2 regions of the Nocardiopsis sp. iso_40 genome follow, and region 2 is predicted to be linked to the other one. Evidence: riboswitches for the same ligand, from Rfam matches in the RefSeq annotation. Region 2 holds a riboswitch; the other holds the start of a gene.
The links. A riboswitch is a leader RNA that binds a small molecule or an ion and turns the genes downstream of it on or off. The one in region 2 is predicted to bind S-adenosylmethionine.
Positions count from the first base shown of each region.

Region 1: linked by a shared signal. The riboswitch ahead of thrC (threonine synthase) and the one ahead of AC0VYD_RS18110 (aminotransferase class V-fold PLP-dependent enzyme) in region 2 are both predicted to bind S-adenosylmethionine.

Region 1 is NZ_CM149666.1:651,150-663,125, forward strand. Features, by position in the region: gene AC0VYD_RS02820 (serine hydrolase domain-containing protein) at 1-771, shown strand, start outside; gene otsB (trehalose-phosphatase) at 740-1,561, opposite strand; gene AC0VYD_RS02830 (DUF3263 domain-containing protein) at 1,785-2,069, opposite strand; gene AC0VYD_RS02835 (S8 family serine peptidase) at 2,300-3,460, shown strand; gene AC0VYD_RS02840 (GrpB family protein) at 3,678-4,283, shown strand; gene AC0VYD_RS02845 (alpha,alpha-trehalose-phosphate synthase (UDP-forming)) at 4,365-5,810, opposite strand; SAM riboswitch class I at 6,138-6,277, shown strand; gene thrC (threonine synthase) at 6,291-7,550, shown strand; gene AC0VYD_RS02855 (ubiquitin-like small modifier protein 1) at 7,616-7,894, shown strand; gene groL (chaperonin GroEL) at 8,418-10,049, shown strand; gene zwf (glucose-6-phosphate dehydrogenase) at 10,159-11,580, opposite strand; gene AC0VYD_RS02870 (NUDIX domain-containing protein) at 11,702-11,976, opposite strand, start outside.
Region 2 is NZ_CM149666.1:4,150,075-4,162,050, forward strand. Features, by position in the region: gene AC0VYD_RS18070 (phosphatase PAP2 family protein) at 1-70, opposite strand, end outside; gene rpe (ribulose-phosphate 3-epimerase) at 314-982, opposite strand; gene AC0VYD_RS18080 (hypothetical protein) at 1,049-1,435, shown strand; gene AC0VYD_RS18085 (RsmB/NOP family class I SAM-dependent RNA methyltransferase) at 1,614-3,077, opposite strand; gene fmt (methionyl-tRNA formyltransferase) at 3,154-4,089, opposite strand; gene AC0VYD_RS18095 (primosomal protein N') at 4,200-6,392, shown strand; gene AC0VYD_RS18100 (DinB family protein) at 6,389-6,940, opposite strand; gene AC0VYD_RS18105 (SAM-dependent methyltransferase) at 6,931-7,605, opposite strand; gene AC0VYD_RS18110 (aminotransferase class V-fold PLP-dependent enzyme) at 7,895-9,298, opposite strand; SAM riboswitch class IV at 9,363-9,477, opposite strand; gene AC0VYD_RS18115 (DUF3870 domain-containing protein) at 9,693-10,088, shown strand; gene AC0VYD_RS18120 (CaiB/BaiF CoA transferase family protein) at 10,096-11,391, shown strand; gene AC0VYD_RS18125 (acyl-CoA dehydrogenase family protein) at 11,458-11,976, shown strand, end outside.

The sequences.
Region 1 (11,976 bases), 2.5 Mb from region 2:
GCCCCGATGTCGGAGTACTTCCCGGGCGATGACCTGCCGGGCGCCTGGGTGACGACCCGGCAGATCCTCACCCACACGAGCCGGCTCGACCAGGTCACCTGGTTGGAGCGCTACGTGGGCACCGACCAGGACCTGGCCGAGGCGATTCTGGCGGATCCGCTGGAGGAGCCCGGCTACCAGTACGTCGACCGCGGGTTCATCCTGCTCGGGCTGCTCCTGGAGCGGTTGTACGGCAAGGGGCTGGACCGGCTGGCCGCCAGCCTGTGGGACGACCTGGGCATGCGGTCCACCGCCTACGGTCCGTTGGCCAGGTCGCCCAGCGTGGCGCCGACCGAGCGCCGTCTCGTCGGCGCGGCGCCCTCCTGGGGCGTGGTGCACGACGAGGCGGCCGCGCTGATGGGCGGTGTGGCGGGGCACGCCGGGGTGTTCAGCACCGCGATCGACCTGGGCGCCTATGCCCGGGAGATGCTCCGCCTGCACGAGGGCGGCGCCGGGGCGATTCCCGGTTCGTTCGTTCGGGAGAGCTGGTCACCGCAGGTGGACGCGGGTGCCCGGCTGTCGAGAGGACTGGCCTGGTTGGTCACCCCGGAGGGGGTGGTCTACCACAACGGTTTCACCGGGACGAGCCTGTTCATGCACCCGGAGAGCGGACGGTACGTCGGTGTGCTCACCAACGCCGTGCACTACGGGCGCGACCGCACCGGGCTGGTGGACCTGCGGGCGGCCGCGCGTTCGGCGCTCACGCCGCAAGCCCACGAATCCTCTCCGTGAGGCGGCCGAGCAGGTCGGCCAGCCCGGCGGGTCCGCCGACGACCAGGTCGGCGGCGTCGGCCACCGCGGTGACCTCCGCGGAGGAGGAGCACACCGTCAGGCCGGACACGCCACGCGCACGCAGCGCGGCCACCGCCTCGAAGGCGGGCAGGTCGCCCAGGTCGTCACCGGCGTAGAGGACGTGGAGCGCGCCCCTCTCCTCCACCAGGGAGGTGAGGGCCGCACCCTTGTCCACACCCTGTGGACGGAGTTCGATCACCATCCGCCCGGGCTCCACCTTGAGCCCCGCGCGTTCGGCCAGCTCCGCCAGGGGTCCGCCCAGCAGCTCCAGCGCCCTGTCGGGGTCGGCGGCGCGCCGGGTGTGCACGGCCAACGAGCGGCCCTTGTCCTCGATCCAGGTGCCCTCCGGTGCGCCGGAGGCGTCCACCAGGCCCGGGAGCTCGGCCCGGACCAGGGCCACCCCGGGCGGCGGGTCGGCGGCCACCACACGGCCCTCGGACCAGCGCTCGGCGCCGTAGTGTCCGAGCACGGTGATGCCGGGTACCCGGTCCAGACCGCCGAGGTCCACCGCGGTGGCGGCGCCGCGCCCGGTGATCACCGCGACGGTGCCCACCAGGTCGGCCAGCTCGGTCAGCGCGGCCACGATCCCCGGTTGGGGGGCGGAGTCGCGCGGGTCGGCGACGATGGGTGCCAGGGTGCCGTCGAAGTCGAAGGCGAACAGTGCCCGCGCGGGTTCGGTGAGCAGTGCTTCGAGCGCGGCCCGCCCGGTCGGGGTGGTCGGTTCGGGCAGTCCGTTCCCACCGGTCGGCTCGTTCTGTGCGTGCGGACCGCTCGGCCTGTTCCGCTCGGGCGTTCCGTGCTGTCGGGGCTGAGGCAAGGCAGGACCCTGTCGCTGTCGATGGGGAGGGCGCGCGTGTGCGGGCCCGGACGGGGCGGTGGCCGCCGACGGGGAGCGCGCGGGTCGGGGTGCGCGGGCTCGGGGGTCTCCCGGGCGGCCGCACTCGGGACGCCGGTCAGAGGTGGATGCCCAACTGGCGCGCGTTGCGTTGGCGTCGGCGGTCGGCGCGCAGCCGACGCAGACGTTTGACGGTCATGGGGTCGAAGGCGAGCGCCTCGGGGCGCTCGACCAGTCCGTTGAGCAGTTGGTAGTACCGGGTCGCGGAGAACCCGAACTCGTCACGGATCGCCTGTTCCTTGGAGCCCTCGAACTTCCACCACTGGCGTTCGAAGGCGAGGATGCGCTGTTCGCGTTCGGCGAGGGCCGACTGACTGCCTTCGGGCGGACCGATATTCGGCATGGGACACCCCCTGGACGGGTAATTGGTTTGTCCGGATCGGCGCGACTCATGCTAGCGACTCGACATGCCGGATGAGGAACGGAGAACCCAGGACTGGCACCAGGGATACAGTTACGTTTCCTACCCTCCAGGCCACTTGTCCAAGCCTGAATCCTGTGCCCATGACAGAATTGCGAGGGTCCGGGGAGGGCCCGGCGGAATGCCGACCGCAACGTTCGAGGGAGCCTGACGTGCTCGGGGGCAACAGCCGTAACAGGACACACACGCGCCATGTACCGGGCGCCGCGGCGGGGGCCTGCGCGGCGCTCGCCGTACTGGGACTGACGGCGGTTCCAGCCGCCGCCGACGGGGTCCCCGACTTCCGGCCGGAGCAGTGGGCTCTGCAGTCCGTCGGGGCACAGGAGGTCTGGGAGTCGACCCGGGGCCAGGGCCTGACCGTGGCCCTGCCCGGTGTCTCCGTGAACGAGGAGCACCCCGATATCCGGGACGACCTGGAGGTGGACACCGAGTTCGGCGGCAACGGCACCGACACCGAACAGGGCACGGCCGCGGCCTCCCTGGTCGCGGGGCACGGACACGGTATGGACGCGGACGGCGGGGTCCTGGGCGTCGCCCCGGAGGCCGAGCTGCTGGTGCTGCCCGGCGACGACCTGCCCGGTGCGATCCGCTACGCCGTGGACGCGGGCGCCCAGGTCGTCCTGCTGCCGGAGGAGGTCGGTACCGACGAGGAGCAGTCGGAGGCCACCGCGGAGGCGGTCCAGGACGGGACCCTCGTCGTCGCCCCCGCCGGCGGCGAGGAGGACCCGAACGTCCTCGCCGTGGGCGGTGTGGACGAGAACGGGGGACTCGTCCCGGACCCGCCCGAAACCTCGTCCGTCGAACTCCTCGCGCCCGGGGCGGCGCTGGAGGCGGCCGGGACGGACATGGGACTGAACGAGGTGACCGGAACCCCCTACGCGGCCGCCGTGGCCGCCGGGGCGGCCGCGCTGCTGCGGGCCGAGTACCCGCAGCTCTCCCCGGAACAGGTCCGTGAGGCGCTGGTCGGGGACGCCCCACAGGGCCCGGAGGGGCTGCCGCTCCTGCACCTTCCCAGCGCTGCCGCCCAGGCCGCGGAGGTCGCGCAGGAGAACCCGCTGCTCGACGAGGACCTGGTCGAGGAGGACTCCCCGGACGTGCCGGTGTGGATCTGGTTCGCCCTGGTCGGCGTCGTCCTCGCCATCGTGGTGATCCTTCTGGCGCTGTGGGTGCGCCGTTCCAGCAAGGACCCCTACGGTGTGGCGGCCGAGCGGCGGACGCAGGACGAGGAGCTGGCCGCCGAGCGGGCCGATCGGGCCCGGGCCGAGGAGCGCCCCTCGCGGCGCAGGAAGGGCGGCCGACGCCGCAGGGGGTAGGGGCGGTCGCCGCGGCGGACGGCCGCGGCCCCGGGCGGCCGACAGTGTTCCGAGCGCCCGCCCGGGACGGGCTCAGGAGCCCTTCGGGCACCCCTCCGGCTTTACTGTCGCGTACGGTCATGCCTGGTCAACGGTCCGTCATGCAAAATCTGCGCGTGCATATGTAAGCGACACGGAGGGTCTTGACTCGCGCACCGCAGGGGACAAGGCTTTGTGGATGTCCTCCCTCGAAACACCCTCTCTGCCCTCGCGAGGAGAAAAGGTGATCGGAGCAGACCCCCGGTCACACCACCTCGTGAACGGTCGTGTGCGCATCTGCGATCCCGACCCGAAGTGGCCCTACCTGTTCAGGCAGGAGGAGGGGCGGCTCCGCGGCGTCCTGGGCGACCGGGTCCTGTCCCTGGACCACGTCGGATCCACCTCGGTGCCCGGCCTGGCCGCCAAACCCTGCCTCGACCTGCTCCTGGCGGTCGCCGACTCCGCGGACGAGGCCGCCTACCTCCCCGACCTGGAGGCCGCCGGGTACTCCCTGGCCATCCGCGAACCCGACTGGTACGAGCACCGGGTCCTCAAGGGCCCGGGCGTCAACATCAACCTGCACGTGTTCACCGAGGGGTGCGCGGAGATCGACCGCATGCGGCTCCTCCGCGACCACCTCACCGAGGACGCCGGGGCGCGGGAACGCTACACCGCCGTCAAGCGCGAGCTCGCCGAGCACACCTGGGACAGGATCCAGGACTACGCCGACGCCAAGACCGGCATCATCACCGAACTCCTCGACGAGGCCGAGGCGCGCCGGGACGGGAGCGCCGGGACCGGCTGAGTCCCGGGCTCCGCCGCAGGGCGTGTCCGGTGAGGGACACGGCCCCGCGACCCCGCCCCGGACGGGCGGGCCGAACACACCTCAGGAGCGCAGCCCCAGCGAGCGCAACTGGTCCTGGAACCAGCGGCGCGGCGGCAGCGCCACGGCCGCCTCCGCCAACTGCTCCCGGCGCTTGCGGCGCTCCGCCTCGGGCATCGACAGGGCCCGGTGCAGCGCCTCGGCGGTCTCCACGGTGTCGTAGGGGTTGACCAGCAGTGCGCCCTCGCCCAGTTCGTCGGCGGCGCCCGCCTCACGGGACAGCACCAGCACGGAGTCCTGTTCGGACAGGACCGGCCCCTCCTTGGCGACCAGGTTCATGCCGTCCCGGATCGGGTTCACCAGCAGCACGTCGGCCATCTGGAACGAGGCCAGCGAACGCGGGTAGTCGTCGTTGACCTCCAGGACCAGGGGCGTCCACTCGGGGGTGGAGAACTCCTCGTTGATCTCCTTGGCGAGCCGGAGCACCGAGTCCGTGTACTCGCGGTACTCGGGCACGTCACCGCGGCTCGGGTAGGCGAACGCCAGGTGGGTGACCCGACCCCGCCACTCGGGGTGCGCCCGCAGCAGCTCCCGGTACGCCTCCAGCCCGCGCACGATGTTCTTGGACAGCTCGGTGCGGTCCACTCGCACGATCAGCCGGGTGTCGCCCACCGCCTCGCGCAGGGTCCGGCGCCGGTCCGCCACGGCGGGCTCCGCGGCGCTCGCCCGGAGTCCATCCTCGTCCGCGCCCAGGGCGTGCACGCCCACCTCGACGATCCGTCCCCCGTGCTCCACCGTGCGCTGTTGGAGGTCCACGTCGGCGCGCAGGATCTCGGCACAGCAGCGCAGGAACGCGTCGGCCCAGCGCGGGCTCAGGAAACCCAGCCGGTCCGCGCCCAGCATCCCCTCCAACAGCTCCCGGGCCACCTGGGCGGGCAGCATGCGGAAGTACTCCGGCGGCGCCCACGGGGTGTGCGAGAAGTGCGCGATCCGCAGGTCGGGGCGGCGCGTCCGCAACAGGCGCGGTACCAGTGCCAGGTGGTAGTCCTGCACGGCCACGCGGGCGTTGTCGGCGGCACCGCTGACCAGGGCCTCGGCGAAGGCGTCGTTGTAGGCGGTGTAGTCCTCCCAGAGCTCGCGGAACTCCGAGCCGAAGGAGGGCTTGTTCGGGGTGTCGTACAGCATGTGCTGGACGAACCACAGGGTCGAGTTGGCCACCCCGGTGTAGGCGCCCGCGAGGGTGTCCTCCGGAATGTCCAGCATGTGGACACGCATGCCGTCGAGGTCGTGCGCCTTGTCCAGACGGGCCTCCGGGGCCTCGGCCGCGGCCCGCCGGTCGGTGTCGGACAGGGCGGCGCACACCCAGAGGCTGTCGATCTCGGTGGCCACGGAGATCATCCCCGAGACCAGGCCGCCACCGCCGCGCCGGTGCTCCAGAGAGCCGTCGTCGGCGGTGGAGAAGGAGACCGGCCCCCTGTTGGAGGCGATGAGGATCTGGGCCTTGTCCACGTGGTCGTCCTCTCGAGAGAATCACGGATGCGGCGGGGAGTGGGACGCTTCCCCGGGGCGTTGCGCGGCGGGCTGTGCGCCCGCGGAACATGCCCCTAGGTCTCGCCTGTGGACAGGGGCCCCAAACACCCCCGAGGTCAATGGTGGAGACCGTCACAGGGCGGAAACACGGCGGGCGCGGCGGCGGCCCCGTGAGCGGCGCCGTCTCATCGTGTCTCACGATATGAGAAGGATGGTGTAATCCGGATCACCCGTCGTGGAAAACCGGTCAACACGTCCGTTACAGTGACGGTGCGCTCTCCAAGCGGAAGTGCGACAACTTCATATTGCTCATCCAGAGGGGTGGAGGGACCGGCCCTGCGAAGCCCCGGCAACCATCTCGACATGTGGACGCGACCACCGCGGACCCGTCGAGGCAGGTGCCAACTCCGGCCTGGGGTCAAGGTGGCCACCAGGAAAGATGAGGGGAGACGCCTCGCCATGGCGATTACCGCCGCTGAACCCACCTCCGTTCGCGCTTTCGGACCCGGAACCGCCCTGTCCTGCCGGGAGTGCGGCGAGCGGTACGAACTCACGCCGATCTTCGCCTGCCAGTTCTGTTTCGGCCCCCTGGAGATCGCCTACGACTTCGGGAACGTCACCCGCGAGGAGATCGAGAGCGGCCCCAAGAACATCTGGCGCTACCGCTCCCTCCTGCCGGTCCCCGACAACGTGGCCGAGCTGCCGAACATGAACCCCGGCCTCACCCCGCTGGTGCGCGCCGACCGCCTCGCCGCCGAACTCGGCCTGAGGTCCCTGCACGTCAAGGACGACTCGGCCAACCCCACGCACTCCTTCAAGGACCGCGTAGTCGCTATCGCGGTCGAGGCCGCCCGCACCTTCGGCTTCACCACCCTCTCCTGCTCCTCCACCGGCAACCTCGCCGGTGCCGTGGGCGCCGCCGCCGCACGGGCCGGCTTCGAGTCGTGCGTGTTCATCCCGGCCGGACTGGAGGAGGGCAAGGTCGTCATGGCCGCCGTGTACGGCGGCAAGGTCGTCGCCATCGACGGCAACTACGACGACGTCAACCGCTTCTGCTCCGAGCTCATCGGGGACGAGGCCGGGGAGAGCTGGGGCTTCACCAACGTCAACCTGCGCCCCTACTACGCCGAGGGCTCCAAGACGCTGGCCTACGAGATCGCCGAGCAGCTCGGCTGGCGCCTGCCCGAGCAGATCGTCATCCCGATCGCCTCCGGCTCCCAGCTCACCAAGATCGACAAGGGGTTCCAGGAGCTGATCAGGGTCGGCCTGGTCGAGGACCGCCCCTACAAGGTGTTCGGTGCGCAGGCCACCGGCTGCTCCCCGGTCGCCAGGGCCTGGGAGAACGGCCACGACGTGATCCAGCCGGTCAAGCCGGACACCATCGCCAAGTCCCTGGCGATCGGCAACCCCGCGGACGGCCCGTACGTGCTGGACATCGCCCAGCGCACCGGCGGCTCGGTCGAGCACGTGGGCGACGACGAGATCGTCGACGCCATCAAGCTCCTCGCCCGGACCGAGGGCGTCTTCGCCGAGACGGCGGGCGGCGTGACCACCGGCGTCCTGTGCAAGCTGGTGCGCGAGGGCAGGCTCGACCCCGAGGCCGAGACGGTCATCGTCAACACCGGTGACGGGCTCAAGACCCTCAACGCCGTCGACTCGGGCGTCACCGCCACGATCAAGCCGTCCCTGGACGCCTTCAAGGCCGAGGGCCTGGCCTGAACCGCCGCCCCGGGGCGAGCCCCGGCCGTATCCCGCCGCACCCACTTCCCAGGAGTACGAACACCATGAGCGCCAGCGTCCGCGTGCCGACCATCCTGCGCACCTACACCGACGACGCCTCCGAGGTCACCGCCGAGGGCGGCACCCTCGCCGAGATCCTCGACGACCTGGAGGCCAACCACCCGGGCATCCGCGCCCGCATCCTCGACGACAACGGCAAGGTCCGCCGCTTCGTCAACGTCTACGTCGGCGACGAGGACGTCCGCTTCGAGAAGGGCCTGCAGACCGAGGTCAAGGACGGTCAGCAGGTCTCGATCATCCCCGCGGTCGCCGGGGGCTGCTGATCGCACGAACCGTGTTGAGGGGGCGGGTGCCGACTGCACCCGCCCCCTCAACGTGTCCGGGGAGCCGCGACCGGGCCGGCTCTTCCGGCGCCGGCGGCGTGCGCGCGCTCCCTGCGCCGACCGAGCACCTGACCCCCGTCGCGCCTGCCCGGGGCCTTGACGGGGCCCGTGGGGTCGGTGGGGTCGGTGGGGCCTGTGGGTCCCACGGGGATCCCCTCGGATGCGCACCCAGGGTTCGTCATCTGTTCGCCGAACGCTCAAATCACCAGATAACAGGCTGTCCGTGCAGGTGGGAGGCGTGTCCGGGGGTAGGGAAATCGTGACCACATCGTTTGCACTCTCCATGGCCGAGTGCTAAAAAAGGGAGTGGTTAGCACTCACCTCTACCGAGTGCTAACCGGATCGAGGCTGCGAGACCGTGGCCCTCCGGCAGCAGGGTTGCCGGGTAGGACGCGGTCGTCCGTCGCGGGCGCACGCCTCGTCCCATCGCGTATCAGCCCGGTCACGGGAGGACAAGAACTCAATGGCAGCCAAACTGATCGCGTTCGACGAGGAGGCCCGTCGCGGCCTCGAGCGTGGCATGAACCAGCTCGCGGACGCCGTGAAGGTCACGCTCGGCCCGAAGGGTCGCAACGTCGTTCTGGAGAAGAAGTGGGGCGCCCCCACGATCACCAACGACGGTGTCTCCATCGCCAAGGAGATCGAGCTCGAGGACCCCTGGGAGAAGATCGGGGCCGAGCTGGTCAAGGAGGTCGCCAAGAAGACGGACGACGTCGCCGGTGACGGTACGACCACCGCCACCGTCCTGGCCCAGGCCCTCGTCCGCGAGGGTCTGCGCAACGTCGCCGCCGGCGCCAACCCGATCGGCCTCAAGCGCGGCATCGAGTCCGCCGTGGCCCGCATCAACGAGGAGCTCGGCAACCTCTCGAAGGACGTCGAGACCAAGGAGCAGATCGCCTCCACCGCCTCCATCTCCGCCGGTGACACCCAGATCGGTGAGACCATCGCCGAGGCGATGGACAAGGTCGGCAAGGAAGGCGTCATCACCGTCGAGGAGGGGCAGACCTTCGGGCTCGAGCTGGAGCTCGCCGAGGGCATGCGCTTCGACAAGGGCTACATCTCGCCCTACTTCGCCACCGACCTCGAGCGCATGGAGACGGTCCTCGAGGACCCCTACATCCTCATCGTCAACTCCAAGATCTCCAACAACAACGAGTTCCTGCCCGTTGTCGAGAAGGTCCTGCAGTCCGGCCGCCCGCTGATGGTCATCGCCGAGGACGTCGCCGACGGCGCCCTGCAGACCCTCGTGGTCAACAAGATCCGCGGCACCTTCAAGTCCGTCGCCGTCAAGGCCCCGGGCTTCGGTGACCGCCGCAAGGCCCAGCTCGGCGACATCGCCGTGCTGACCGGCGGCCAGGTCATCACCGAGGAGGTCGGCCTCAAGCTCGAGAACACCGAGCTGGAGCTGCTGGGCCGCGCCCGCAAGGTCGTCGTCACCAAGGACGAGACCACCATCGTCGACGGTGCCGGTGACGCCACCGCCATCGCCGGTCGCGTGAACGAGATCCGCAACGAGATCGAGCGCACCGACTCCGACTACGACCGTGAGAAGCTCCAGGAGCGTCTCGCGCGTCTGGCCGGCGGCGTGGCCGTCATCAAGGCCGGTGCCGCCACCGAGGTGGAGCTCAAGGAGCGCAAGCACCGCATCGAGGACGCCGTCCGCAACGCCAAGGCCGCGGTCGAGGAGGGCATCCTGCCCGGCGGTGGCGTCGCGCTGCTGCAGGCCAGCGTCCCCGCGTTCGAGAAGCTGGAGCTCGAGGGCGACGAGGCCATCGGCGCCGACATCGTGCGTCGCGCCATCGCCGAGCCGCTCAAGCAGATCGCGGTCAACGCCGGCCTCGAGGGCGGCGTCGTGGCGGACCGGGTCAAGAACCTGGAGCCCGGTTTCGGTCTCAACGCCGCCACCGGCGAGTACACCGACCTGTTCAAGGACGGCGTCATCGACCCGACCAAGGTCACCCGTTCCGCTCTGCAGAACGCGTCCTCCATCGCTGGTCTGTTCCTGACCACCGAGGCCGTCATCGCCGAGAAGCCGGAGAAGGCGGCGGCCCCGGCCGGCGACCCGACCGGTGGCATGGGCGGCATGGACTTCTAGCAGGTCCGTGACACCCGGGCCCTCGGGCCCGTAGGCGCATGAGGTCCGGATACGCGACCTCGCCCGCGACGACCGGGCGGTCCCCGCAGGGGGCCGCCCGGTTTCGCCGTTACCGGGCCCGGCCGCCCGGACGGACCTCGTCGGTCAGCGGATGCCAACCCCCGGAGCCGGGGAGCGCCTGCGCCGACTCCGGTCCGTGGGATCCGGGGGCGTAGGGTTCGGGCTCCGTCGCCAGGTCCACCACCGGATCGACGATCCGCCAGGACTCCTCCACCACGTCGAAGCGCACGAACTGCTCCGGGTCGCCGGTCAACGCCCCGTGCAGCACGTGGTCGTAGGCCTCCCGGCCCCGGCCGAGCTGGCGTCCGACGTCGGCGCCGAGCACCAGCCGTGCCGGGGAGCCGCTCTCCGCCCCCGGCTCGTTCAGCAGCATCTCCAAGGTCAGGCCCGCCCGCGGCTCCAGTTGGAACCGGACGAGGTTGGGCGGTCCCGGGTAGAGGTCGACGGCGGGCCGTTTGAACTCGGCCACCGCCTCCCAGGAGGTGAGCGGCATGTGTTTGCCGGAGCGCACGTAGAACGGCACCCCCGCCCAGCGCGGGTTGTCCACCCGCATGCGCAGCGCGAAGAAGGTCTCGGTGGTGGAGTCGGGCCGCACCCCTGCCGTGTCGAGGTAGCCGCGGTAGCGGCCGCGGACGGTGTCGGCCGGTTCGAGGGTGCGGACGGCGCGCAGCAGGCGCAGCTTCTCGTCCTTGAGCGCCGAGGCCCCGGTGGACACCGGGGCGTCCATGGTGAGCAGCGCGAAGAGCTGGAGCAGGTGGTTCTGGAACACGTCCCGGACCGCCCCGGTGGCGTCGTAGAACGAGCCCCGGTCCGCCACCCCGAAGTCCTCGGCCATGGTGATCTGCACGTTGTCGACGAACCCCCGGTTCCACACGGGCTCCAGCAGGGTGTTGCCGAACCGGGTCAGCGGGAGCCCGCGCACGGGCTCCTCTCCCAGGAAGTGGTCGACCAGGTACAGGTAGTCCGAGGAGAAGCAGGCCAGGAGTTCCCGGTGGAGTTCGCGCGCCGAGGCGAGGTCGTGGCCGAAGGGTTTCTCCACCACCAGGCGCGCGTCCCGGTTGAGCCCGGCCTCGGCCAGGGACCGGGCGACCGTCGTGAACAGGGCGGGGGGAACCGCGAGGTAGTGGGTGCTGTGGGAGTCCCCGCTCAGGGCCTCGCCCAGCTCGGCGTAGGTCCGGGGGTCGTTGAGGTCGCCCGTGACCATGGACATCCGGTCGGTCAGCCCCCGGAGGACGGACTCGTCGGCGGAGCCGGGTCCGGAGGACGACTCGGCGAGGTGTTCGGCCACCGCGTCGCGGGTCCGCCGGCGGAGGGCCGCGGTGTCCCAGTCGGACCTGGCCACCCCGACGATCCGGGCGCGCAGCTCGTTCCTCTCCTCCAGGCGGTAGAGGGAGGGCATCAGGTACTTCTTCGCGAGGTCACCGGTGATCCCGAAGACCACCAGGGTGTCGGTACCGGGTCCTGTGCTCATGCTCTCCCCCGTCGTCGGCCCGCGGCGCCCCCGTCCGGGGCCCGCCCACGCTGGTCTGGGTACCCGAGGAGGGCGGGGGACGCGCCCAAGGGCGTGCCAAGATTCGGCGGAGCGGCCCGGATCAGCGGCTGCCGAGCCAGTCCCGGACGGCCTCCTGCAACCGGGGTGTGAGGTCGCTGCCCGGGTACTCTCCGGCGGGTGCCCAGCGGAACGCGGTGTGTTCTCCGGACAGCGCCACGGGGGAGCCGTCGTGGGGCAGGGCGAAGGTGAACTGCCGGGTGCGGATCCCGCTCCGGGAGTCGTAGTCGAACCAGGTGACGAAGGGGTCCAGTGCGGGCGGCCCCGGCGGGCGGCCGATCTCCTCGGCGAGTTCGCGCTCCAGCCCCTCGCGGAGGC
Region 2 (11,976 bases):
GGGCGAGCCAGTCACCCCATCCCTGCAACCAGCGGACGGCGGAGCTCTCCGTCTCCCGGAAAGCATCCATGGCCAGGTGCTCGGCGGTCCAAGCGTTCACGCGTACTCCACGGGTCCGCGCCTGGCAACGCGCTCACGCCGCGCCGCTCCCCCGGACACGGGCACTCGCGGCGCGCGCAGGGGAAGACGGAGCCGCGACCAAGCGAAAATCAACGACTACAGCGGGCAGGATAGGACGCACGGGGCCTTTGTGACCAGGCCCACAGGGATGCCGCGCCGCGATCGTTATCCGCCGGGGCCGTGGCGGCCCGGATCAGGCGAGCTTGCTGACCTGCCGGGCCTGCGCGCGCAGGGAGTCGACCGCCTTGGCCGGGTCCTGGGCGCCGTAGACGGCGGAACCGGCGACGAAGACGTCCGCCCCGGCCTCGGCCGCGCGCTCGATGGTCTCGTCACTCACCCCGCCGTCGACCTGGAGCCAGACCGCGGCGCCGCGCTCGTCCATGAGTTCCCGGGCCCTGCGGATCTTGGGCAGCACCAGGTCCAGGAACTTCTGGCCGCCGAAACCGGGCTCGACGGTCATCAGCAGCAGCATGTCCATCTCGCCGAGCAGGTCCGTGTAGGGGTCGACCGGTTCGGCGGGGTTGAGCGCCAGTCCGGCGCGGGCGCCCTGCCTGCGGATCTCGCGCAGGGTGCGCACGGGGGCGCTGGCCGCCTTGGCGTGGATGGTGACGCTGCCCGCACCCGCCTCGGCGTAGGCCGGCGCCCAGCGGTCGGGGTCCTCGATCATCAGGTGGCAGTCCAGCGGGGTGGCGGCCGCCCTGGCGAGGGACTCCACCACGGGCAGGCCCAGGGTGAGGTTGGGGACGAAGTGTCCGTCCATGACGTCGACGTGCAGCCAGTCCGCGTTGGGGACGGCCGCCGCCTCGTCGGCGAGGTGCGCGAAGTCGGCGCTGAGGATGCTGGGAGAGATCTGAATTGCCACGTCAGCAGTGTAGCCAGGGTGAGCCTGGGGCAGGTGGGAGGGGGAAGGTGACACGGGGGAGGCGTCATGCTCGACCAGGAGGGGCTGCAGGACTTCCTGGAGGCCTACGGCCGGGAACTCGTGGCCGGGGACCTCGACGGGATCGCTGCCCGGCACAGCTACCCCGCCTATGTCGCGGGGGACACACAGAGCATCCCGGTGACCTCCCCCGCGGACGTCAAGGGGGCTTTCGCGGGGGCGGCCGAGCGGTACCGGGAGCACGGGGTGGTCGGCGCGGTGCCCGAGGTCCGCAGGATGGAGGAGCTCACGTCGAGACTGGTGTGGGCGGACGTGCGCTGGTCCTACCTCGACGGGACGGGCGCTGAACTCCGGGCCGAGTCCTACCGTTACCTGTTGAGGGAGGCGGGGAACTCCTGCATGATCTGCGTGGTGGTCGCACTCGGGGCCGAATAAGCACTGCCTTTACGGCGTAGATTCCCTTTTGTCCGAACCTCCCCTGGGGGAGATACCTACCGGGCCCGGGCGCACGAACGCACGGCACAGCATGTCAGCCGAGAACTGACCGCAGCCCTGGGAGAGCTCTCGGCCTGAGGGCGTGCGTGCCGCCGGGGCGCGTCCGGCGGGAACGCACCTAGTCCGACTTCTTCCGGAACAGGGCGAGGAACATCGCGTCGGTGCCGTGCACGTGCGGCCAGAACTGGACGTACCTGCCCTCCGGCCCCGCGGCGAGGTCGGGGACCTCGTCGAGGTAGTCGGGAGCGCGCAGGAGCTCGAGGTCCCCGCGTTCGTCCAGGACCCTCCGGACGACCACGTCGGTCTCGTCCAGGTGCGGCGAGCACGTCACGTAGGCGACCACGCCTCCGGGGCGTGCCGCCTCGACCGCGTTGGTGAGCAGTTCGTGCTGGAGCGGGGCGAGCCGGGCGACGTCCTCGGGGCCGCGCCGCCAACGGGACTCGGGGCGCCGGCGCAGGGCGCCCAGGCCGGTGCACGGCACGTCGGCCAGGACCCGGTCGAACGAACCCGGCTTCCAGGCGGGCCTGGTGCCGTCGGCGGCGATGACGCGTCCGGCGTCGCGGGGGGCGCGGCGTACGGCGTTCGCCACCAGGCCCGCACGGGCGGGCTGGAGTTCGGAGGCGACCAGGCGGGCCGCGCCCTGACCGGCGATGGAGGCCAGCAGGCCGGCCTTGCCGCCGGGGCCCGCGCACATGTCCAGCCAGAGGCCGTCGGAGCCGTGCGCGTCCACCCGGGACAGCGCCAGGGCGACGAGCTGGCTGGCCTCGTCCTGGACGGCGGCCCGGTTCTGGCGGACCTCACGGATCGCACCCGGGTCGCCCTCGGGCAGGTAGGCGGCGAAGGGCGAGTACCGGGCCGGGACGGCACCGGACTCCTCCAGGTCCGCGACCTTGGCCCGGCCCGGTTTGGCGACCAGGGTGACCTTGGGGCGCTCGTTGTGCGCGATCAACAGCTCCTCGGTCCGGACCAGGCCGTCCTTGGCACGCTCCCCCAGGGCGCGGGCCAACTCCTTGACCACCCAGCGCGGGTGGCTCCGCACCACGGACAGGTAACCGCTGGGGTCGCGCTCACGGTCGGGGGCGATGACCTCGGTCCACGCCTCCAGGTCCCGGGCGCTGACCTTGCGCAGGATCGCGTTCACGAACCGGCCGCGGTGGTGGCCCACCACACGGCGGGCCAGGTCCACGGTCTCACTGACCGCCGCGTGCGGCGGAATGTTCGTGGACAGCAGCTGGTGGGAGCCGAGCCGCAGCAGGGGCAGCACCTCCTCGTCCACCGAGGAGAGCGAACGGTCGACGCAGGTCTCCAGGATCGCGTCGTAGGTGCCCTGGCCGCGCAGGGTCCCGTAGGTGAGCTCGGTGGCCAACGCCGCGTCCCGGCCGTGGATACCGCGCTCGTTGAGCAGGGAGGGCAGCAGCAGGTTCGCGTAGGCGTCACGCTGCTCGACCGCGCGCAACACGTCGTAGGCGACCCGGCGTGCCGGATCGCGGGGCTGGGGCGGACCGGACCGCCGGCCACCGCCCTGCCTGGGCTTGCCGCCCTTTCGCGGACGCTGCTGCCGGGACCGGGACTGCTCGCTCAACGTGTGCTCTGCCTCAACAAACCGGGGACATGTACCGGCGTGCGCTCACGCCCGCCAGCTCCGAGAGTACGGCAGCTCAACGGCCCAGTCGGTCGTCTTCGGTGGGGCGCACCCCGCGCGCCCAGTCAGAGGCGGCCATGGCCTTCTTGCCCTGCGGCTGGACCCGGTCGAGCTCGACGGGGTGGGTGCTGGTCCCCACGAGGACGCGTTTGTTGTCCGCGTGCAGCTGGCCGGGCTCCAGGTCGGGGCGGTCGGCGTCGGTCACCGGCCGGACCGGGCCGACCTTCAGGCGCATACCGCGGAAGGTGGTCCAGGCGCCGGGCGCGGGCGTGCAGGCCCGGGCGAGACGGTCCACGCGCTGGGCGGGCGCGGTGAAGTCGAGTTCGGCGTCCAGGGTGGTGAGCTTGCCCGCGTAGGACACGTCGGCGTTCGGCTGCGGGACCGGGGTGAGCTCGCCGGAGGCGATGCCGTCGATCGTGCGGGCCAGGAGCCCGGCCCCGGACACGGAGAGGCGTTCGAGGAGCTCACCGCTGGTGTCGGTGGGGCGGACCGTCTCGGCGAGGGTGCCGTAGACCGGCCCGGCGTCGAGCTCCTTGACGATCCGGAAGGTGGAGGCGCCGGTGACGTCGTCCCCGTGCAGGACGGCGTGCTGGACCGGGGCCGCCCCCCGCCAGGCGGGCAGCAGCGAGAAGTGCAGGTTGACCCAGCCGTGCTCGGGGATGTCCAGCGCGGACTGGGGCAGCAGGGCACCGTAGGCGACCACCGGACAGCAGTCGGGGGCGATCTCGGCGAGGCGCTCCAGGAACTCGGGGTCCCCCGCCCTGGCGGGCTTGAGGACCTCGATCCCCTCGCTCTCCGCGAGTTCGCCGACGGGGCTGGCGGAGACCCTTCGACCGCGCCCGGATCGGGCGTCGGGCCGGGTGACCACGGCCGCGACCTCGTGTTCGGAGTCGATCAGCGCCCGGAGTGAGGGCACCGCCACCTCAGGTGTTCCGGCAAAGACAAGCTTCATGTTTCGAGTCCCCCTCCGCTGCGCCTACGGGTCACTGTTCTACCAGTCCCGGCCGGGGAGCCCCGCCGGGAAGAGCGGTGTTGTCGGACGGTTCTGATAAACCAGGAGTGATGACAGCGCAGCCCGGCCAGCCCGACGAGGTTCTCTTCGACCTGCCCGGACAGGAGAAGAAGGAACCGGCCAGGGGAAAGGCCGACACAGCGAAGAGCCGTCGCCCGGCCAAGCGTCGGCCCGCCGACCGGTTCCCCGTGGCACGCGTGATCGTCGACACCCCGCTGCCGCACCTGGACCGCTACTTCGACTACCGGGTACCGGCCGACATGGACGAGGCCGCCGTGCCCGGGTGCCGGGTCAAGGTGCGTTTCAACGGCCGCCTGCTCGCGGGATTCCTCGCCGAGCGGGTGGAGAGTTCGGACTTCGCCGGACAGCTGGCCTACCTGGAGACGGTGGTCTCCCCCGAACCCGTGCTCACCCCAGAGATCCTGTCGTTGTCCAGAGCCGTCGCCGACCGGTACGCGGGCACCCTGAGCGATGTCCTGCGGTTGGCGGTACCGCCCCGACACGCACGGGTGGAGAAGGAGACCGCGCGCGAGGAGCAGGCCCGGGAGGAGGACGTCGAGGGTGTGGAGTCCACCGGCGAGGATCCTCCCGAGGTCCGCGAACACCCCGAGAGCGCACTCCCGCCCGACGACGGCGCCCCCGTCAAGGAGACGGTGGAGGCGGCCGTACCGGAGGTGGACCCCGGCCCCTGGGACGCCTACCCGCAGGGCCCCGCCTTCATCAAGGCGTTGCACGCGGGACGTCCGGCCCGCGCGGTGTGGAACGCCCTGCCCGGCGGCGACTGGACCGACGCGATCGCGGTGGCGGCCGAGGCCGCCCTGGGCGCGGGGCGCGGCACCGTGGTGGTGCTGCCCGACGGCCGCGACGTGGCCGCGGTGGACGCGGCGCTCACCCGGCACCTGGGCGAGGGCCGCCACGCGGCGCTCACCGCCGACCTGGGCCCCGCGAAACGGTACCGGAGTTGGTTGTCCGTGCTACGCGGCCAGGTACGGGTCGTGGTGGGCACCCGGGCCGCCGTCTTCGCACCCGTCCGCGACCTGGGGCTGGTGGTCCTGTGGGACGACGGCGACGACGTGCACGTGGATCCGCACGCCCCATACCTGCACGCACGCACGGTTCTGGCGATGCGGGCGCACCGGGCCGGCGCCGCGGCGCTGATCGGCGGACACACCCGCACCACCGACGCCCAGTTGCTGGTGGAGTCCGGGTGGGCGCGTCCGCTGGTCGCAGACCGGGCGACGCTGCGCAGCCGTGCCCCGCTGGTCAAACCCGCCGGTGACGACCGCGAACTCGCCCGGGACGGGGCCGCCCGGTCCGCGCGGATGCCGAGCGTGGCGCTGCGTTCGGCACGCGAGGCGGCCAGGAGCGGTCCGGTGCTGTTCCAGGTTCCGCGCCGGGGTTACCTCAACACCCTGGCTTGCGCGGGCTGCCGTGAACCCGCGCGCTGCGACGCCTGCAACGGGCCGTTGGCCGTGCGCGGATCACACGCCATGCCCTCGTGCGGCTGGTGCGGCCGGGTGGCTGGGCAGTGGGCGTGCCCCGGGTGCGGGGCGAGTCGGATGCGCGCGGTGGTGGTGGGTGCCCGCCGGACCGCGGAAGAGCTGGGCCGGGCCTTCCCGTCGCTGACCGTTCGTACCTCCGGCCGTGAGGAAGTGCTCTCCGAGGTCCCGGACAAACCGTCGCTGGTGGTGGCCACCCCCGGAGCCGAACCGGCGGTCACCGGCGGCGGATACGCGGCGGCGGTCCTGTTGGACGGGTGGGCGCTGCTCAACCGGGCCGATCTGCGTGCCTCGGAGGAGACTCTGCGGCGCTGGCTGAACGCCTCCGCTCTGGTACGGCCGGGTGGCGCGGTGGTGGTGTCCGCGGACGTCTCACTGCCCGTGGTGCAGTCGCTGGTGCGCTGGGATCCGGGTGGGTTCGCCGAACGGGAGCTGGCCGAGCGCAGGGAGCTCGGGTTCCCCCCGGCGGTGTCGATGGCCTCGGTCACCGGCGCCCCCGAACACGTGCGCGAGCTGCTGGACCAGATCGAGCTCCCGGAACGGGCCGAGCTGCTGGGTCCGGTACCGGTGGGTCAGGAACGCACCGACAGCAGCACCGACCAGACCGAACGGGCCCTGTTGCGGGTACCGCGCGGGTCGGTCGGGGAGCTCACCCGGGCGTTGAAGACGGCGGCCTCGGCGCGCAGCGCACGCCGGGACGAACACCTGGCCCAGGTCCGGGTGGACCCGCTGCACGTGCTCTAGTGCGTGGGTTCCGCACCGAAGCGGGCCCGGTGGAGGTCCCGTAGGAGGGCGATCTCGGCCCCGTGATGGATGAACTCGCGGTTCAGGTGCAGAATGAGCACGACCAGGGGGAAGTCGGACCACTGGGGCGCCTCGGCGTCGCCCACGGGGACGGCCAGGGCGTCGTCGTCCAGTTCCTGGACGTGGTCGGACCAGGTGAGGTAGGCGTTGCGCAGGCGCTGCCTGGCCTCGGCTGCGCTGCTGGGCCAGTCGATGGTGTCGCGGTTGGCGGTGCGGTCGCCGAAGTGCCAGTTGATGCGGGTCTCGAACAGGTCCACCACAATGTGGCCGAGGCGCCAGGCGATGGTGGTGACCGGCGGGGGTTCGGGTGCGGGGTAGGCGCCGTCGGGCGCGTGGCGGCCGTCCGGCAGCCGACGCACGGTCCAGCTGTCCGGGACCGGCTCCCAGTAGTACTCCGCGTCGGTGAGCCCCTCCAGCCGGGGCCACAGCGAGAAGTCCCAGTAGAACCGCATCTGGGCCAGGATCTCGCCGTTCCAGTTCAGTGCCATCGGCGCACTCCCCTTCCTCGCTCGGGCGCACGGCCCAGTCCGCCCAGGGTTCCACATCCCGGGGCGGGCACGTCGTCATCCGGGTAGGGCCACCAGGTGAGATCGGCGACCACCGGTTCGACGAGGAGGAAGGGGTCGAAGGCCCGTTCGACCACGGTTCGGGGCGCCGTGGAGGTGAGGGCGAGGTAACCTCCGCCGCGCATCACCGAGTGGAGGGCGGCGAGCCCGGTGGGCGGGGCCTCCTCGGTGAAGGGGCGGGTCATCAGTACGGCGACGGGCTCGTCGAAGTCGACGAGCCCGCTGGTGTGGAGGCGGCGGAGCAGGGCCCCGTCCCCGGTACCGGAAGCCTCACCGGACAGGACGGCCGCGTCGTCCGCGGCGGCGAGTATCCCGGCGGTCCCGTGCGGTGCGACGTGCACTACCGCGGCTTCGGCGTCGGCCCGGTGCACGCGCTCGGCGGTCCCGGGCACGGAACACCCCCAGTCCACGAACTGGCGGATGCCGGCGTCGGCGCACAGGTAGTCGATGACCCGGCCGAGGAAGGCCTGGTGAAGGCGGGTCTGCTCGGCTCGGGCCGGGTCCGGCGGCGGGCAGGGGCTCCCGCCGAGGCTGACGACCCGGGGTTCGCGTCCCGGGACGTACGGGGGTTTCTGTTCTCGGAACACGGCCGTGAGGGGACCTGCCTTGGGTCCTCGGACGTCCGTCACGATCACGCTCCCCCAGCCGGTTCGCTCGCGGGAGGCAGGACGCTCCGTCGGGGCGGACCGGTCGGGTCCGGCGACGGCGCGCCTTGCCGTCAGGGCCTGATAGTACAGCTTGTGAACGTGATCCCCAGCACATACCTGGGTGAAATGTGCCTTATTGCGCCTTATGTAGGGTCGTGCGTCGCAAGCTTTTGTGAGCCCGAGGTCCCGAAGCTCCCGCCCCGAACACCGCGCGGTGTGCGCCCCGCCCTCAAGCTTCGGTGTCCGGACTCCGAAGCACGTTGCGCGGGTCCGGGACCGGGGCGAGACGGCCGTCGCAGTCGGCGTACTCCCAGCGCGGCCCCCTCGCCACCAGGTCGGCGACGGCGCCCACCAGGCGGTCGACGTGCTCCTCGGTGGTTCCCACGCCCAGGCTCGCGCGCACCGCCTGCGTGTGCCCCTCGGGCAGCAGGTGGCCGGTGAGCGGGTGGGCGCAGAACAGACCGTCCCGGACGCCGATCCCGTACTCCGCGGAAAGCGCCGCGGCGAGCAGGTCGGCGGGCAGACCGTCGACGACGAACGAGACGATCCCGACCCGCGCGTGCTCGGCCCCCCACAGGGTCAGCTCGTGCACACCGTCGACCTCCGTCAGGCCGGCCCGCAGGCGCTCCAGAAGCGCGGCTTCGCGGATGTGCTGCAGGGACAGGGTCCGGTTGGTGAAGGTGTCGCAGGCCGCGGCCAGTGCCACGGCCCCCAGCACGTTGGGGCTCCCCGCCTCGTGGCGGGCCGGGAGGTCGTTCCAGACGACGTCGTACTCGGTGACCTTCCGCGTCGCTCCCCCGCCGGCCAGGTACGGGGTGGCCTCGCGCAGCCAGTCGGCCCGGCCCGCGAGCACGCCCGAACCGAAGGGCGCGTAGAGCTTGTGCCCGGACAGGGCCACGTAGTCCGCACCGGTCCCGGTGAGGCTGAACGGCAGGTGCGGCACGTACTGGGCGGCGTCCACCAGCACCCGGGCGCCCTCGGCGTGCGCGGCCTCGACCAGTTCCTCCACCGGCCAGATCTCACCGGTGACGTTGGAGGCCGCGGTGACGCAGAGCAGCCTGGGACCCTCGGGCGCATCCGCCAGAGCGGCACGGGCGGCCCCGACGGCGGCCTCCGGGCTCTCCGGCAGAGGCAGCCGGACCACCTTCGCGGCGCGTGAGGCCGGGTGCTCCCAGGGGAGCAGGCTCGCGTGGTGCTCGGACTCGAAGACCACCACGGTGCACCCCTCGGGCACCGCCCGGGCCAGGAGGTTGACGGCGTCGGTGGTGCCCCGGACGAACACCACGGCGTCGGCGGAACCGCCCTGGTCCGCCTGGGTGCGCACGCCGAGGAAGCGGGCGACGCTGCGGCGGGCGCGCTCGTAGGCGTCGGTGCTGACCTGCGAGTGGTGTCCGGCGCCGCGGTGGACGCTGGCGTAGAACGGCAGTGCCTCGGAGAGGGCCTCCGCCACACTGGTCAGGCAGGGGGCGCTGGCCGCGTAGTCGAAGTTGGCGTACTCCGCGTACTCCCCGGTGACCAGCGGGACCCCGCCCTCGGCGGTGACGATCGAGCACTCGGGGGCCGCGGCCCGGTCGGCGGCGTGGGCCGTGCGGGCGGCGGAGCGGGTGGAGTCGAACGGGACGACAGTGGTCATGGGGCACCTCTTCTGCGAGTCGTGGGACCCGCAGGGGTACGCCGGATGACGGCTTCACCTCAGGGGTCCGCGCTTGTCTGACACGGTCGTGTCGGGACCTGGTCCTCACCCGGGGCACCCCACCGCGGAAGGAGGGTTGCCGACCAGCTAGCCGGGGCTTGTCGCTGGTACTCGTGACCTGTGCCGAAATGTAACACAGGGTCCGCCGGGGACGCATCCGCGTGTCCGTGTGTCCTGGACCACGACCCCGCTTGACACCCGCTGCCACGGCTGGGCCATACTGGTCCCGAACTGCCCTCATGTCGCGGGTGTCCGGTTCCCCCGGCCGCCCTTCAGGCGCGAGACTCCAGTGCGTTGGAGTTTTCGCATGCCCGCAGACGAGAGGTGCCTTCCGTTGTACGGCGACGACCGTATTCAGCAGATCTTCCGCAACCCCAGGGTTGTCCTCATCTCCGGCTACGCCCGCCTCCCCGACTCGGTGGCGAGCCATTCCCAGTACCAGCGGCTCGGCGTCGTACTCGCGGTGGACTCCGCGGACGGCCGTATCGTCGCCGCGGACACCACCCTGCTCACCGACCTGGCGAAGGACTTCTTCCGTGCCCTGGTCGAGGGCGCCTCGGTGACCGAGGACATCGCGGAGATCGTCCAGCGGGTCCAGACGCGGTACGCGGGCCACTCCGGCGCCGCCCTCACCACCGCGCTGCGCCGCTGCCTGGAGACCTACTACCAGCTGCGGGACGGCGACCAGCTGCCCGGCGGCCCCGCCAACGACCCCGACGGCAAGGAGTGACCTCCACGTGAGCGCGAACAGCCCGGAAACCGGATCCGCCCCCGAACCGGACCCGTCCCCGCCACTCGCCGGGGTACGGGTGGCCGACCTGTCCCGGGTCCTGGCGGGTCCGTACGCGACCATGCTCCTCGCCGACATGGGCGCCGAGGTGGTGAAGGTGGAGCAGCCCGGCCGGGGCGACGACACCCGGTCCTGGGGGCCGCCCTACGCCGAACCCGCCGAGGAGCACCGGGAGCACCACTCCCCCGGCGAGGCCGCCTACTTCCTGTCCGTGAACCGGAACAAGCGCAGCCTGGCCGTGGACCTCAAGGACCCCGAGGGGCTGGCCGCCGTCCAGGAGCTCTGCGCCACCTCGGACGTGGTCATCCAGAACTTCCGCCCGGGGGTGATCGACCGGCTCGGCCTGGGCTACGAGGAGATCAGCAGACGCAACGCGGCCGTGGTGTACTGCTCGGTGAGCGGCTTCGGCCCCGAACACGAGCCCGCCACCCGCCCTGGCTTCGACATCGTCGTGCAGGCGGAGAGCGGCCTGATGGCGACCACCGGGCCCGCCGACGGCCCGGCCAGCAAGGTGGGGGTGGCGCTCACCGACGTCCTCACCGGGCTGAACGCCGCCGTGGGCATCCTCGGCGCGCTCATGCGGGCCCGGGCCACGGGGCGGGGCGAGAACATCAGTGTCTCGCTGATCAACTCCACCCTGTCCAGCCTGGTCAACCTCACCCAGCAGGCGCTGGTCACCGGCACCGAACCCGCCCGTGTGGGCAACGCGCACACCACCATCGTGCCGTATCAGGCGTTTCCCGCCCAGGACGCGGAGATCGTGGTCGCCGCGGGGAACGACGCGCTGTACCAGCGGCTGTGCGCCGCCATCGACCGCCCCGACCTGGCCGGGGATCCCCGTTACGCCACCAACCCGGACCGGGTGGCGCACCGGGACGAGCTGGTCGGAGAGCTCTCGGCGACACTGCGCACCCGGCCCGCCGGGCACTGGATGGAGGTCCTGGTCGGCGCCGGGGTCCCGGTCGGCCGGGTGCGGGGCGTACTGGACGCTCTGCGCACCGCCGACGCCAGCGGGGACGACGTCCTGCGCACGGTCGAGCACCCCACCGCCGGGCTCCTGGAACAGGTACGGGCGGGTTTCCGGATGGAGCACACGCCCACCCCGATGACCGCTCCCCCGCTGCTGGGCCAGCACTCCGCGCAGGTGCTCGCCGAGCTGGGCCTGACCGCGGAGCGGATCGAGGGCCTGCTCAGGAGCGGGGCCGTCCAGCAGACCGACGTCCAAAGCTCCGAGACCCGCTAGGCCCGGCGGACCGTCCCCCCACAGACCTCACACACGTCACCGAAGCACCACGAAGGGACACCCACCATGAGCGACTCCCGACGCAAGGCCGCCGCACCCGACCCCCTCGACTTCCTGGCGGTGGACGCCGAACTGTCCGACACCGAACGCGACGTCCGTGACGCCGTCCGCGCGTTCTCCTCCCGTGAGCTCCTGCCGAACGTCGCCGACTGGTTCGAGGCCGGGACCATCCCCGACCCGCGCGGCCTCGCCAAGGCCTTCGGCGACCTGGGCGTTCTCGGCATGCACCTGGAGGGGTACGGCTGCGGCGGCTCCAGCGCGGTCGCCTACGGTCTGGCCTGCCGGGAGCTGGAGGCGGTGGACTCGGGGCTGCGCAGCTTCGTGTCCGTGCAGGGCTCCCTGGCCATGGCGGCGATCCACAAGTTCGGTTCCGAGGAGCACAGGAACGAGTGGCTGCCGAGGATGGCCGCGGGCGAGGCGATCGGCTGCTTCGGCCTGACCGAGCCCGACTCCGGCTCGGACCCGGGCTCGATGCGTACCCGCGCCCGCAGGGAGGGTTCGGACTGGGTCCTCAACGGCACCAAG